DNA from 2 places in the Acidovorax sp. Q11 genome. Region 1 is predicted to be linked to the other one. Evidence: predicted binding sites of a transcription regulator. Region 1 holds the regulator's gene; the other holds the start of a gene.
What was found. The regulator sigma-54, encoded in region 1, starts transcription at its own class of promoters, with help from an activator protein. The targets are predictions, from matches to a motif close to TGGCANGNAANCTGCTTT.

Region 1 (7,082 bases):
CGACTACGGCGACGACAAGGACCGCGTCATGCGCAAGCAGGACGGCTCCTTCACCTACTTCGTGCCGGATGTGGCGTACCACATCGCCAAGTGGGAGCGTGGCTTCACCAAGGTCGTCAACATCCAGGGCACGGACCACCACGGCACCATCGCCCGCGTGCGTGCCGGGCTGAAGGCGGCCGATGTCGGCATTCCGCAGGGCTACCCCGACTACGTGCTGCACACCATGGTGCGTGTGGTCAAGGGCGGCGAAGAGGTCAAGATCAGCAAGCGCGCGGGCAGCTACGTCACGCTGCGCGATTTGATCGAGTGGACCAGCAAGGACGCGGTGCGCTTCTTCCTGCTCAGCCGCAAGCCCGACACCGAGTACACCTTTGACGTGGACCTGGCCGTGGCGCAGAACAACGACAACCCGGTGTACTACGTGCAGTACGCGCATGCGCGCATCTGCTCGGTGCTGCGCGCCTGGCAGGAGGCGGGCGGTGCTGATGTGGCGTCGCTCAAGGATGTGGACCTGTCGGCCCTGGAAGGCCCCCAGGCCCAGGCACTGATGCTGCAACTGGCCAAATACCCCGAGATGCTGACCGCCGCTGCCGACGGAGAGGCCCCGCACGACGTGACCTTCTACCTGCGCGACCTGGCCGCCAGCTACCACAGCTACTACGATGCCGAGCGCATCCTGGTGGACGACGAAGTGGTGAAGAAAGCTCGCCTGGCGCTCGTCGCCGCCACCGCCCAGGTATTGCACAATGGCTTGGCCGTGCTGGGTGTTTCAGCTCCAGCCAGAATGTAAGCAGTTACTACCAATATGAAAAAGCAACAGACGGGCGGGACCATCATCGGCTTTATCGTCGGTGTCATCGTGGGCCTGGGCGCTGCGCTGGCGGTGGCCGTGTATGTGACCAAGGTGCCGGTGCCTTTTCTGAACAAGGGCGGCGGGCGCACAGCAGACATGGACGCCGCCGAGTCGCAGAAGAACAAGAACTGGGACCCGAACTCGCCGCTGTACGGCAAGAACCCGGCCCGGCCTGCAGCGCCGCCCGTAGCGGCTGCCGCTTCGGCGCCGGCCTCGGCTGCAGCACCTGCGCCTGAGGTGCGGGCTGCTGCGTCGGCCCCCAAGCCCGCTGCCAGCAAGCCCGAGGCCGCCAAGGCCGAAACCAAGCCGGGTGCCGACCCGCTGGGCGACCTGGCCGTGGCCAAAGCCGCCGCCAAGGGCAATGTGGACCCGTTTGACTACTTTGTGCAGGCCGGTGCCTTCCGCACCCAGGCCGATGCCGATGCCCAGCGCGCCAAGCTGGCCATGATGGGCTGGGAAGCCCGCGTGAGCGAGCGTGAGCAAAATGGCCGGGCGGTGTTCCGCGTGCGTGTGGGCCCCTTCACCAAGCGCGACGATGCCGAGCAGCTCAAGGAGAAGCTCGACGGCGCCGGGCTGGAGTCGGCGCTGGTGCGCGTCCAGCGCTGATGCGTCAGACTTCGGGCGCTGAACTTTTTGCGGGGGCATGGCTCCCATCCCCCAGACCTGAACTAGGAGAGTCTTTGCCATGAAACGCCGTGAGTTTTCTTTGTCCGCTGCTTCGGCAGTCGCCGCTTCCGCCCTGACGCTGCCCGTCGCCACCCCCGCGCTGGCCCAGGCCCGCCAGTTCAAGGAGGGCAAGGACTACAAGCGGCTGGACAAGCCCGTGGCGCCCGATGCACCGGCCGGCAAGGTCGATGTGATCGAGTTCTTCTGGTACAGCTGCCCCCACTGCAATGTGTTCGAACCCACGCTGGACGCCTGGGTCAAGGCCGCGCCCAAGGATCTTTTCATCCGCCGCGTGCCTGTGGCCTTCAATGCCAGCTTCGTGCCCCAGCAAAAGCTGTTCTACACCCTGGAAGGCATGGGCAAGCTCGAAGCCCTGCACGCCAAGGTGTTCCGCGCAATCCATGTAGAAAAGGCCAAGCTGGCCAAGGACGACGAGATTTTTGCCTGGGTAGCCCAGCAGGGTGTGGATGCCGCCAAGTTCAAGGAAGTCTACGCATCGTTCACCGTCTCCAACCAGGTCCGCCGCGCCTCGCAGCTGCAGGACGCTTATGGCGTGGAAGGCGTGCCCTCCATGGGCGTGGCGGGCAAGTTCTACACGGACGGCACCATGGCCGGCAACATGCAGAACGTGCTCCAGGTCGTGGAAGCGCTGGTCAAGCAAAAGTAAGCCCCGGGCTGCCCTGGGCACAAGCTCCTTAGCGCCAAAGGCCCTGGATACCCGATGAAGAAAGCCCGCTGATGCGGGCTTTCTTCATGGAGGGCGCGTGGGGATGGCTACAATGAACTGCAAGATTCGTGCCCTATGAACCACCGCCTCCTTCCGACCCTCCTGCTCGCGGCCCTGGCCTGCCTTCATGGCGTGGCCCACGCTGAAAAAGCCGACCGCGCCAAGCCCATGAACATCGAGGCCGACGCGTTGCGCCACGATGAACTCAAGCAGACCAGCGTGTTCTCGGGGCGCGTGGTCATGACCAAGGGCACCATCGTGCTGCGCGGCGCGCGGCTGGATGTGCGCCAGGATGCCGATGGCTACCAGTTTGGTGTGGTCACAGCCGAAGCAGGCAAACGCGCCTTCTTCCGCCAAAAGCGCGACACCTTGCCCGGCGCGCCCGACGAGTACATCGAAGGCGAAAGCGAAGTCATCGAGTACGACGGCAAGGCCGATAACGTGCGTTTCATCACCCGCGCCGAGCTGCGCCGCTACCGGGGCGCTGCGCTCAGCGACGAGATCACGGGTGCCGTGATCGTCTACAACAACCTCACCGACGTGTTCACCGTGGACGGCCAGCGCGCCCCCGCCACCAATGCGGCAGGCGATGCCCCGGCCCCCGGCAACCGCGTGCGCGCGGTGCTGGCGCCCAAGGACCCGCCCGCTGGTGCTGCAGCGCCTGCGCCGGCCGCCCCCGGCGCCGCACCCGTGCTGCGCCCCAGCAACAGCCTTGGCGGCGGCTCCAAGTGAGCGCAGTGCCCGTCCATCCCGGCCCTGACACCCAGGCCGGCAGCCGCCTGGAGGTGCAGCACCTGGCCAAGTCGTACGGCAGCCGCAAGGTCGTCAAGGACGTGTCGCTGGTCGTGCAAAAAGGCGAGGTCGTGGGGCTGCTCGGCCCCAACGGCGCGGGCAAGACCACCTCGTTCTACATGATCGTGGGCCTGGTGCGCAGCGATGCGGGCGACATCCGCATCGACGGCCATTCGGTGGCCCACATGCCCATTCACCGCCGCTCGCGCCTGGGGCTGTCGTATCTGCCGCAGGAAGCCTCGATTTTTCGCAAGCTCACGGTCGAAGAAAACGTGCGCGCCGTGCTGGAGCTGCAGCGTGGCGATGACGGCCAGCCGCTCTCGCGCGACGCCATCGAGGAGCGCCTGACGGCCTTGCTGGAAGAGCTGCGCGTGCAGCACCTGCGCGCCTCGCCCGCGATGGCCCTGTCCGGTGGCGAGCGCCGCCGGGTGGAGATCGCCCGCGCCCTGGCCACACAGCCGCGCTTCATCCTGCTGGACGAGCCCTTTGCCGGCATCGACCCCATCGCCGTGATCGAGATCCAGCGCATCATCGGTTTCCTCAAGGCGCGCGGCATTGGCGTGCTCATCACCGACCACAACGTGCGCGAGACCCTGGGCATCTGCGACCACGCCTTCATCATCAGCGACGGCCGTGTGCTGGCGCAGGGCACGCCGTCCGAGATCGTGGACAACGCCGAAGTGCGCCGGGTGTACCTGGGCGAACATTTCCGCATGTGATGAAGCCTGGCCTGTCGCTGCGCGTCTCGCAGCACCTTGCATTGACCCCCCAGCTGCAGCAGTCCATCCGGCTGCTGCAGTTGTCCACACTCGAACTCTCGCAGGAAGTCGAGCAGATGCTCGACGAGAACCCGTTCCTCGAATGCACGGCCGAAGAGGCGCCGCGCGAGGAGTTTGGCCTGGAAGCCGCCGACACCCCCGCGCAAGCCGACGAATACAGCGCTGAAGATGCTATATTTTCAGGAGCTGCAAGTGCAAGCACAGCGGGCGCAGAGGGCCAAAATGATGCCGAATCGCCAGGCCCTGGCGCCGACGAACCCGACTGGAGCGGCGACGGCACGGTAGAGATGGCGCCCAACGACGCCGAGTGGGGTGGCGACGCCCCGGCCCGCACCCGCAACGATGCGGAGGGCGACGACGCCGACGCCACCGAACTGGCCCGCTCGCACGAATCGCTCACCGCCTTTTTGCACCGCCAGGCCCTGTCGCTGCGCCTGTCCGAGGTGGACTGCGCCGCGCTGCGCTTCCTGATCGAATCCCTGAACGACGACGGTTACCTCGAAGAGCCGCTCGAAGAACTCGCCATCGCACTGGCCGGGCTGGACGACCTGGAGCAGATCGAGGAGCTGGTGCACCGCTTTACCGTGGCGCTGCGCCTGCTGCAAAGCCTGGAGCCCACGGGCGTGGGCGCGCGCAACCTGGCCGAATGCCTCACGCTGCAGCTCAAGGCGCTGGACGCCGACGAAGAGGCCGACCCCGACACCGTGCAGACGGCGCTCACCATCTGCCAGCAGCCGCTGGAGATGCTGGCCCGCCGCGACATCCGCCGCTTGACCCAGCTGTGTGGCGACGGCGAAGAGCGCACCCGCGCCGCCATGGCGCTGATCGCCCGCCTGGAGCCTCGCCCCGGCCGCAAGTTCGTCGATGTAGAGCGCAACATCATCATCCCCGACGTCATCGTGCGCAAAGCTGGTCGCGCCAACGGGCGGGACGGCCAGCACAACTTCATCGTGCAGCTCAACCCCGACGTGATGCCCCGCCTGCGTGTGCACGACATCTACGCCGGCGCGCTGCGCGGCCACAAGGGCGGCGAGGGCCACCAGGGCATGCAGCAGCGGCTGCAGGAGGCGCGCTGGTTCATCAAGAACATCCAGCAGCGCTTTGACACCATCCTGCGCGTTTCGCGCGCCATCGTCGAGCGGCAGAAGAACTTCTTCACCCACGGCGAACTCGCCATGCGCCCCCTGGTGCTGCGCGACATCGCCGACGAACTGGGCCTGCACGAGTCCACCATCAGCCGCGTGACCACGGCCAAGTACATGGCCACGCCCATCGGCACCTACGAGCTGAAGTACTTCTTTGGCTCTGGCCTGGGCACGGAAACCGGTGGCAATGCGTCCAGCACGGCCGTGCGCGCACTGATCAAGCAGTTCGTGTCGGCCGAAAGCCCCACCAAGCCGCTGTCGGACAGCCAGATCGCCGAGATGCTCAAGGAGCAGGGCATTGAATGCGCACGCCGCACGGTGGCCAAATACCGCGAGGCGCTCAAGATTGCGCCCGCCAATTTGCGCAAGGCGCTGTAGCGCTCAACGCGTTGAAGGGCGCGAGGGCTGCTTGAACGCCCGCCGCCAGGTTACTTGCGTGCCATGAACACCGCGTCATACGCCTGGGGTGTGAACCCGGCGATCTTCTGGCCGTTGGTCAGCAAGACCGGCACGCCCCTGGCGCCCAGCTGCTTGAACGCCGCCTTGCCAGAAGGCGTGTCGATGTCCAGCTCCCGATACGCGATGCCTTTGCCCGCCAGATAGGATTTGGCCGCCTTGCAGTAGCCGCACCAGGTCGCCATGTAAAGCACCACATCGCCCCTGGGGGCTGCGGCTGGCGGCGCGTCGGGGGCGGCTGCCGCCTGGGGCGCGGGCGATGCGCCCGGCACCACACTCACCGGCAGGTTCTCCAGCTTCATCGTCTTTTCCACGGCACCTGTCACAGGGGGCTTGTCGCTGTACACGACCCTGCCGTCTGCGCCCACCGATTTGTACAGCGTCTGGGCGCCTGCGCCCCAGGGCGTGGCGGCCAGCACCAGCACGGTCAGCAGGGTCCGATAAAAAGGGCGCATGGGGGGCTCCGGTAAAATCCGCTGCCCGAGAGCATACGAGACAAGGGGCATGGGGCCTGCAAGGTCCTTATGCCACCAACCCGCATTGCGACCCATGGCGTCTTGGCGTGCTGAGCCGCCCCACCACCGGTGGCCCTGCAGGCACCCTGCGGCACACGCCGCGCACCACTCCCCGCGCAGGCTAGTGCTCTCCGCTTCCTTTTTTCCTACCCCTGTCCGCCACCATGGCCCGCATTGTTTTTGACCTCCCCCCGCACTTCGGCTTTGCCACCGAGCTGCAGATCTACATCAGCCACGTGAACCAGGGCGGGCACCTGGACAACGCGCAGCTGCTCAGCCTGGTGTCCGAAGCGCGCGTGCGTTTCTTCCAGTCGCTGGGCTACCCCGAGGCGGATGTGGGCGGCCTGTCCATCGTCGTCGGCGACATCGTGGCGCAGTACAAGTCCGAGGGGTTCCATGGCGAGACCATGCGGGTGGAGATGGCCCCGGCAGACTTCAACCGCTACGGCTTCGACCTCGTGTTCTGCATGACCGAGAAGACCTCCGGCCGCGAAGTGGCACGCGGCAAGATCGGCATCGTCTTCATCGGCAAGGCCGACCGCAAGGTGGCGTTGATCCCCGAATCCATCCGCCAATTGCTGTTAGCCCGCGCAGGTGAGCCCGGTTCCCCCGCAGTGCCCGAGCGCGTATCCTCCCCATCGACATGAACCAACTCCAACTTTTCCTTCCTTGCGCTGCGGGCGTCGAGGGCTTTCTGGCCGACGAGGTGCATGGCATCACTGGCCTCACGGGGCAAGACCTGCTGGTAGGCCGGGGTGGCGTGCTGCTGCGCGCCTCGTGGCGCCAGGCCATGCAGCTCAACCTGCACAGCCGCCTGGCCCAGCGCGTGCTGGTGCAGCTGGCGCACCGCCCGTACCGTTCCGAAAACGACCTCTACGCCATGGCCAGCGATGTGGCCTGGGAGATCTGGTTCACCACGCGCCAGACCTTCAAGGTCGAGGTGACCGCCCAGCACAGCCCGTTGCAGAGCCTCAACTTTGCGGGCCTCAAGGTCAAAGATGCCGTGGCCGATCGCTTCCGCCACAAGAGCGGCGTGCGGCCCGACGTGAACACCCAGTGGCCCGATGTGCGCATCCACCTGCACCTGACCACCGACGAGGCCACGATCTACATCGACACCTCGGGCGAGCCGCTGTTCAAGCGCGG
Region 2 (7,082 bases), on a different contig from region 1:
CACACACCGCACCGGCTTCAAGCTGGGCGCGCCCGTGGAGTTCAAGGACTTCCTGATGGAGGCATTGATCGACACCGCAGGCCCGGTGACGATGATCGAGACGGCCGAGAACCTGGCCAAGAAATACGGCATCACCCGCGAGGATGTGGACGCCTATGCCTCGCAGTCCTTTGCCCGCGCGCTCAAGGCACAGGAGGATGGTTTTCTGGCGGGCGAGATCGTGCCAGTGAGCAGCGAGATGTTTGAACTGGAAGGCTACGCCACGCGCGGCATCACGCTGCCCCGCAAGGTGGCGCAGCTGGACCGCGACACCCACCCGCGCCCCTCGCCGGTGGAAGCCCTGGCGGGCCTGCGCACCGTGTACCCCGGCGGCGTGCAGACCGCTGGCAACAGCTCGGCCCTGGTCGATGGCGCCGTGGGCGCCGTGGTGGCCAGCGATGCCTATGTGCAGCAGCGTGGCCTCAAGCCCCTGGCGCGCCTGCGCGGTGTGGCCGCTGTGGGTGTGGCGCCCGAGTACATGGGTATCGGCCCGGCCCCAGCCATTCGCGCGCTGCTGGCACGTACCGGCCTCACGCTGGATGACATCGGCCTGTTCGAAATCAACGAAGCCCAGGGCGCACAGACCCTGGCCGTGGGCCGCGAGCTGGGGCTGGACCTCAACAAGCTCAACGTGAACGGCGGCGCCATTGCCCTGGGCCACCCGCTGGCCGCCACCGGCGTGCGCCTGACGGTGACCCTGGCGCGCGAACTGCGCCGCCGTGGGCTGCGCTACGGCATCTCCAGCGCCTGTGTGGGCGGCGGGCAAGGCATTGCTTTGCTGATCGAGAACACCGACGCGTAAATCCAGTCTTCACACCCATTTGCAAGAGCACAGCACCATGAAAATCATCACCGCAGCCCAGGCCGGGGCCCTGATCCCCGACAACGCCACCATCTTTCTGGGCGGTCTGGCCGTCTCCAGCCTGCCGGAGGAAGTGCTCAAGGGCATCGAGAAAAACTTCCTCGACCACGGCAGCCCGAAGAACGTGACCACCTGGGCCTGCGGCGCCATTGGCAACAGCAAGGACGCGGGCATGGTGCACTTTGCCCACCCCGGCATGATCAAGCGCACGGTGGCCGGCCACTTTGGCCAGACCGGCGCCGAGATGATGAAGATGGTGTTTGACGGCGAGGTCGAGGCCTACAACTTCCCGCAGGGCAGCCTGTCGCACCTCACGCGCCACATCGCCAGCCGCAGCCCCGGGCTGCTGACCAAGGTGGGCTTGGGCACGTTTGTAGACCCGCGCATCGAAGGCGGCAAGCTCAACAGCAAGTCCACCGAAGACCTGGTCAAGCTCGTCGAGTTCAACGGCGAGGAATGGCTGTTCTACCCCGCGCCCAAGGTTGATGTGGCCATCATCCGCGGCACGCTGGCCGACGAGAACGGCAACATCACGCTGGACAAGGAAGGTGTGCTGCTGGAGCAGATCAACATCGCCCACGCGGCCAAGGCCTGCGGCGGCATCGTGATCGCGCAGGTGGAGCGCATCGTCAAGGCGGGCAGCCTGCACCCCAAGTCGGTCAAGGTGCCGGGGGTGTCGGTGGACTACGTGGTGGTCAGCCAGCCCGAGAACCACATGCAGACCATCACCACGCAGTTCAACGCCGCGCTGTGTGGCGACGTGCGCGTGCCGGTGAACTCGCTGGCGCCCATGGCACTGGACGAACGCAAGGTCATCGCACGCCGCACCGCGCTGGAGCTGAAGCCGGGTGCCATCACCAACCTGGGCATCGGTATTCCGGCCGGTGTGCCGTCGGTGGCGGCGGAAGAGGGCGTGGCGGACCAGTTCACGCTGAGCGTGGAAAGTGGCATCACCGGCGGCATCCCGGCGCAGCTGGGTGACTTCGGCACGGCCTACAACGCCGACGCGATCATTGAGCAGTCGTTGCAGTTCGACTTTTACGACGGCGGCGGGCTGGACGCGAGCTTCCTGGGCCTGGCGCAGGCCGACAACCACGGCAACGTGAACGTGAGCAAGTTCAACGGCCGGCCCGTGGGCTGTGGCGGCTTTGTGAACATCACGCGCTCGACCAAGAACCTGGTGTTCTGCGGCACCTTCACGGCAGGTGGCCTGGAGGTGAAGGTGGCCGACGGCCAGCTCACCATCGCCCGGGAAGGCCGCTCGCGCAAGTTCATCGAGAAGGTCGAGCAGATCACCTTCAACGGGCTGGATGCTGCCCAGCGGGAGCAGAACGTGCTCTTCGTGACCGAACGCGCCGTGTTCCACCTGACCACCGAAGGCCTGGAGCTGACAGAGATTGCGCCCGGCATCGACCTGGAGCGCGACGTGCTGGCGCACATGGGCTTCAAGCCGATCATGCGCAATGTGAAGACCATGGACGCGGGCCTGTTCCACGAAAAGTGGGGCGGGCTGGCGGCGGCCATGGCGGCGAAGTCTGAGGCGGTGGCACCGGCGGCCGCAGGCCAATAAACGGGGCGCTGAAGCTGCCCGAAGCCGGGCACAAAACCAAAGACCAAGGGGCGCTGGCTGCAGCGCCCCATTTTTTTGTCAGGCCCCGTCGCGGGCGTAGACCTTTTGCAGCAGGCGTATCAGCGTCTTGCGTTCGGCGGCCGTGAGGCCGGCGGTGGCGTCCACCTCCAGCTGCGCGGCGGTCTGCTCGGCCTGGGCGGTCAGTTCCACACCGGCGGGCGTCAGGTGCAGGCCCATGGCGCGGCCGTCGCTGGGGTGGGGGCGGCGCTCGATCAGCCCGCGCCGCTCCAGCGCCGCAATCAGGCCCACCAGGTTGGGCGGCAACACGCCCAGCGTCACGCACAGCTGGCGCGAGGTCACGCCCGGGTTGTGCGCCACCAGCGACAGCACCGAAAAATCCACCACCTTGAGGCGGTACACCGCCATGCGTTCCATGAACACCTCGATCACGGCCAGCGACGCGCGCCGCGCGTTGTAGCCCACCAGGGTGCGCAGAAAACCGGTGTCCACCGATTCAGGCGCGGGCGTGGCAGGGGTGTCGAGCGTGGCGGCGGCGGTCTTTTTGGAAGTGCGGGGGCTGGGCATGGGGCGATTGTGGCGGCGCAATGTGGGGGTGGGTGCAAGACAGCAAGAAATTTGATTCAAATCAGCCGTTTGCGCCTGTCTGTATTGCCTGTTTAGCTATAAAAATAGTAGTAAATGATGCGTAAAAACCCGCAGTGGCAGGCGCCTGCCATGCGCGTCAGGCGGGGTGGCGCAGCACGCGGCGGTACTGCACGGCCTCGGCCACATGGCCCACCTCGGTGTCAGCGGCGCCTGCCAGGTCGGCAATGGTGCGGGCCACCTTGAGCGCACGGTGCGTGCTGCGCGCCGACCAGCCCAGGCGGGCGGCAGCGGTGTTCAGGAACTTCGCAGCCGCATCCTGCAGCTGCAGGTGGTTGTCGATCTCCTGGCCCTGCAGCGCCTGGTTGGCCTTGCCCTGGCGGGCGAGTGCGCGCTGGCGGGCCTGCTCCACGCGCGTGCGGATGGCGGTGGTGGATTCACCCGCCGGGGTCTGCACCAGCTGCTCGGCGGGCAGGGCGGGCACCTCCACATGCAGGTCGATGCGGTCCAGCAGCGGGCCGCTGAGCTTGGCCTGGTAGCGGTTCACCTGGTCGGGTGTGCAGCGGCACGCGCGCTGAGAGGAGCCCAGAAACCCGCAGGGGCAGGGGTTCATGGCCGCAATCATCTGAAAGCGCGCCGGAAACTCCGCGCGCTGGGCGGCGCGGGCGATGGTGATGTGGCCTGTCTCCAGCGGCTCTCGCAGGGCCTCCAGCGCGGCCCTGGGGAATTCAGGCAGTTCGTCCAAAAAAAGGACGCCTTGATGGGCCAGGGAGATTTCGCCCGGGCGCGGGGGCGAGCCGCCACCCACCAACGCCACTGCGCTGGCCGTGTGGTGCGGCTGGCCAGTCGGTCGCTGGCCCCAGGCCTCGGGGCGAAAGCGCCCGGCCAGGCTGGCAATGGCGGCGCTCTCCAGCGCTTCTTCCACCGTCATCGCGGGCAGCAGGCCCGCAAAACGCTGAGCCAGCATCGATTTGCCCGAGCCCGGTGGTCCGGCCATCAGTACGCTGTGGCCACCCGCAGCGGCAATCTCCAGCGCGCGTTTGGCGCCGGCCTGGCCCTTCACGTCGGCCATGTCGGGGCCGGTGGTGCGGGTGGCCATGGGGGTGGCCGCCAGGCGGGTCCAGCCGTCGTTGGCCACGTCGGCATCGTCGCCCGCCACGCAGCCCGGGGGCAGAAAGGCGCGCACCACGTCCAGCAGGTGGCGCGCGCGCACCACCTGGGCAGAGGGCACCAGGGCGGCCTCTTCGGCGCTGCCGGGGGGCAGCACCAGCTGGGTGTCGATCCGCTGCGTCTGCAGCGCCAGGCTGGTGGCCAGCGCGCCGCGCACGGGGCGCAGCTCGCCCGACAGCGACAGCTCCCCCGCAAACTCGTAGCCCGCCAGGCGGCTGGCATCCACCTGGCCGCTGGCGGCAAGGATGCCCAGGGCAATGGGCAAATCGAAGCGGCCCGAGTCCTTGGGCAAATCGGCCGGGGCCAAATTGACCGTGATGCGTTTGTTGGTGGGGAACTCCAGCCCCGCGTTCTGCAGCGCCGAGCGCACGCGCTCGCGGGCCTCCTTCACCTCCACCTCGGCCAGCCCCACCAGCGTGAAGCTGGGCAGGCCGTTGGCCAGATGCACTTCCACGGTGACAGAAGGCGCCAACATCCCCAGAAGGGCGCGGCTTTGCACCAAAGCAAGACTCATGAAACGGTTTCTCCCCAGATGGGTGCGTTTGTGGGTGTTTTGGCGCGGGCTTGTGGGTTTATGCACCATATGGGTGCGCTGCGCCCGGCGCGATCCCCACCACTGTACTGGGGATTGTTGTAACCCAACGCAACCGCGCCCGGGCCGCATGCGCCGGGCCTGTGGAGGCAATGGCACGTTCCGTGCTTAAAGCGCTTGTCCCTACTTTGTCCAACCGGAGGAAACATGACCCGCGCCATCATCAAGACCCTGGGCGTTGCCCTTGTTGCAACCCTTCCCATGCTGGCCAGTGCCCAGCTCACCGGCAACGTCAGCCTGACCACCAACTACAAGTTCCGTGGCCAGGACCAGGACGCCACCAAGGCCAAGGCCGTCAAGCCTGCGCTGCAAGGCGGCTTCGACTACGCCTTTGGCGAATCCGGCTGGTACGTGGGCAACTGGAACTCCAGCGTGGACTGGCTGACCAACAATTCGCTCGAATCCGACCTGTACGGCGGCTACAAGTTCAAGGCCGCAGGCGCTGACTTCGATGTGGGCGCCCTGACCTACATCTACCCCGGCAACAGCAACGGCAACACCACCGAGCTGTATGGCGCGGCCACCATGGGCCCCTTCACTGCCAAGTATTCGCATACCATCTCCAAGGACTACTTCGGCTTTGCCGGTGCCAAGTCCGGCTCGGGCCTGAAGGGCCGCAACACGGGTTACCTGAACTTCGGCTTTGCGCAGGAAGTGGCGCCCAGCGTCACCGTGAAGGCCTCGGTGGGCTTCACGCGTTTTGCCAGCGACATCAAGGACCTGGGCGTACCCAACTACATGGACTATCAATTGGGTGGCGCGTATGACTTTGGCGGTGGCCTGTCGCTGGGCGCGGCCGTGGTTGGTGCCAACAAGAAGGCCTTCTTCGGCCACGTCAACAAGTCGCGCGTGATCGTCACGCTGACCAAAACCCTGTAAATCTCAATGGGCGCCCCGGGCGCCCATTCCGGAGGAATCCAAAATGAAAATGGTGACAGCCATCATCAAGCCCTTCAAGCTGGACGAAGTGCGCGAAGCGCTTTCGGACATCGGCGTGCAAGGCATCACGGTCACTGAGGTCAAGGGTTTTGGCCGCCAGAAGGGTCACACCGAGCTGTACCGTGGTGCAGAGTATGTGGTGGACTTCTTGCCCAAGGTCAAGATCGAAGCCGCTATCGCGGACGACCTGGTGGACCGTGTGATCGAGTCCATCGAAAGCGCCGCGCGCACCGGCAAGATCGGTGACGGCAAGATCTTTGTGACCCACCTGGAGCAGGTGGTGCGCATCCGCACGGGCGAAACCGGCAAGGAAGCCCTGTAAGGGCCCGGTCGCAACAGACACAAGAGAAGAAATGCCATGAAAAAACTGCTTGCTTCCTTCATTCTGGGGCTGGGTCTGCTGACCATGGGCAATCTGTCCCTGGCCCAGGCTCCTGCCGCCGAACCGGCGGCCGCCACCTCCGCTGCCCCGGCTGCTGAGGCCGCTGCACCCGCAGCTGCTGCTGCCCCGGCTGCGGCTCCTGCCGCCGCTCCTGCTGCCGCTGCCGCAGAAGCGCCAGCGCCCGTCCCCAACAAGGGCGACACGGCCTGGATGATGACCTCCACCCTGTTGGTGATCCTGATGGTCTTGCCCGGCCTGGCGCTGTTCTACGGCGGCCTGGTGCGCAGCAAGAACATGCTGTCCGTGCTGATGCAGGTCATGGTCACGTTCTCGCTGATCGTGGTGCTGTGGTTCATCTACGGCTACAGCCTGGCCTTTACCGAAGGCAGTGCCTTCATCGGGGGCTTCGACCGCCTGTTCATGAAGGGCATCTGGGACAACGCTGCGGGCACGTTTGCCAACGCGGCCACGTTCAGCAAGGGTGTCGTGATTCCTGAAGTGGTGTTCGCTGCCTTCCAGGCCACGTTCGCCGGCATCACCTGCGCTCTGATCGTGGGTGCGTTCGCCGAGCGCATCAAGTTCAGCGCCGTCATGCTGTTCATGGTGCTGTGGTTCACCTTCAGCTACCTGCCGATCGCCCACATGGTGTGGTTCTGGATGGGCCCTGACGCTTACGCCTCCAAGGAAGTGGCTGACGCCATGACCGGCAAGGCCGGCCAGATCTGGCAGTGGGGTGCTCTGGACTTCGCTGGCGGTACCGTGGTGCACATCAACGCCGCTGTGGCGGGCCTGGTGGGCGCGTTCATGGTGGGCAAGCGCATCGGCTACGGCAAGGAAGCCATGGCGCCTCACAGCCTGACGCTGACCATGGTGGGCGCCTCGCTGCTGTGGGTGGGCTGGTTCGGTTTCAATGCCGGTTCTGCCC

Region 2: the regulator sigma-54 is predicted to act here: its motif matches at 4,930-4,947, upstream of ACYZGB_RS14445 (TorF family putative porin).

The regions. Positions count from the first base shown of each region.
Region 1 is NZ_JBUDZG010000007.1:173,688-180,769, reverse strand. Features, by position in the region: gene argS (arginine--tRNA ligase) at 1-793, shown strand, start outside; gene ACYZGB_RS08870 (SPOR domain-containing protein) at 809-1,462, shown strand; gene ACYZGB_RS08865 (thiol:disulfide interchange protein DsbA/DsbL) at 1,542-2,189, shown strand; gene lptA (lipopolysaccharide transport periplasmic protein LptA) at 2,325-2,981, shown strand; gene lptB (LPS export ABC transporter ATP-binding protein) at 2,978-3,760, shown strand; gene ACYZGB_RS08850 (RNA polymerase factor sigma-54) at 3,760-5,343, shown strand; gene ACYZGB_RS08845 (glutaredoxin domain-containing protein) at 5,394-5,876, opposite strand; gene ACYZGB_RS08840 (acyl-CoA thioesterase) at 6,101-6,583, shown strand; gene ACYZGB_RS08835 (THUMP domain-containing class I SAM-dependent RNA methyltransferase) at 6,580-7,082, shown strand, end outside.
Region 2 is NZ_JBUDZG010000017.1:47,618-54,699, reverse strand. Features, by position in the region: gene ACYZGB_RS14465 (thiolase family protein) at 1-841, shown strand, start outside; gene ACYZGB_RS14460 (acyl CoA:acetate/3-ketoacid CoA transferase) at 879-2,471, shown strand; gene ACYZGB_RS14455 (MarR family winged helix-turn-helix transcriptional regulator) at 2,550-3,056, opposite strand; gene ACYZGB_RS14450 (YifB family Mg chelatase-like AAA ATPase) at 3,214-4,758, opposite strand; gene ACYZGB_RS14445 (TorF family putative porin) at 4,984-5,715, shown strand; gene glnK (P-II family nitrogen regulator) at 5,759-6,097, shown strand; gene amt (ammonium transporter) at 6,134-7,082, shown strand, end outside.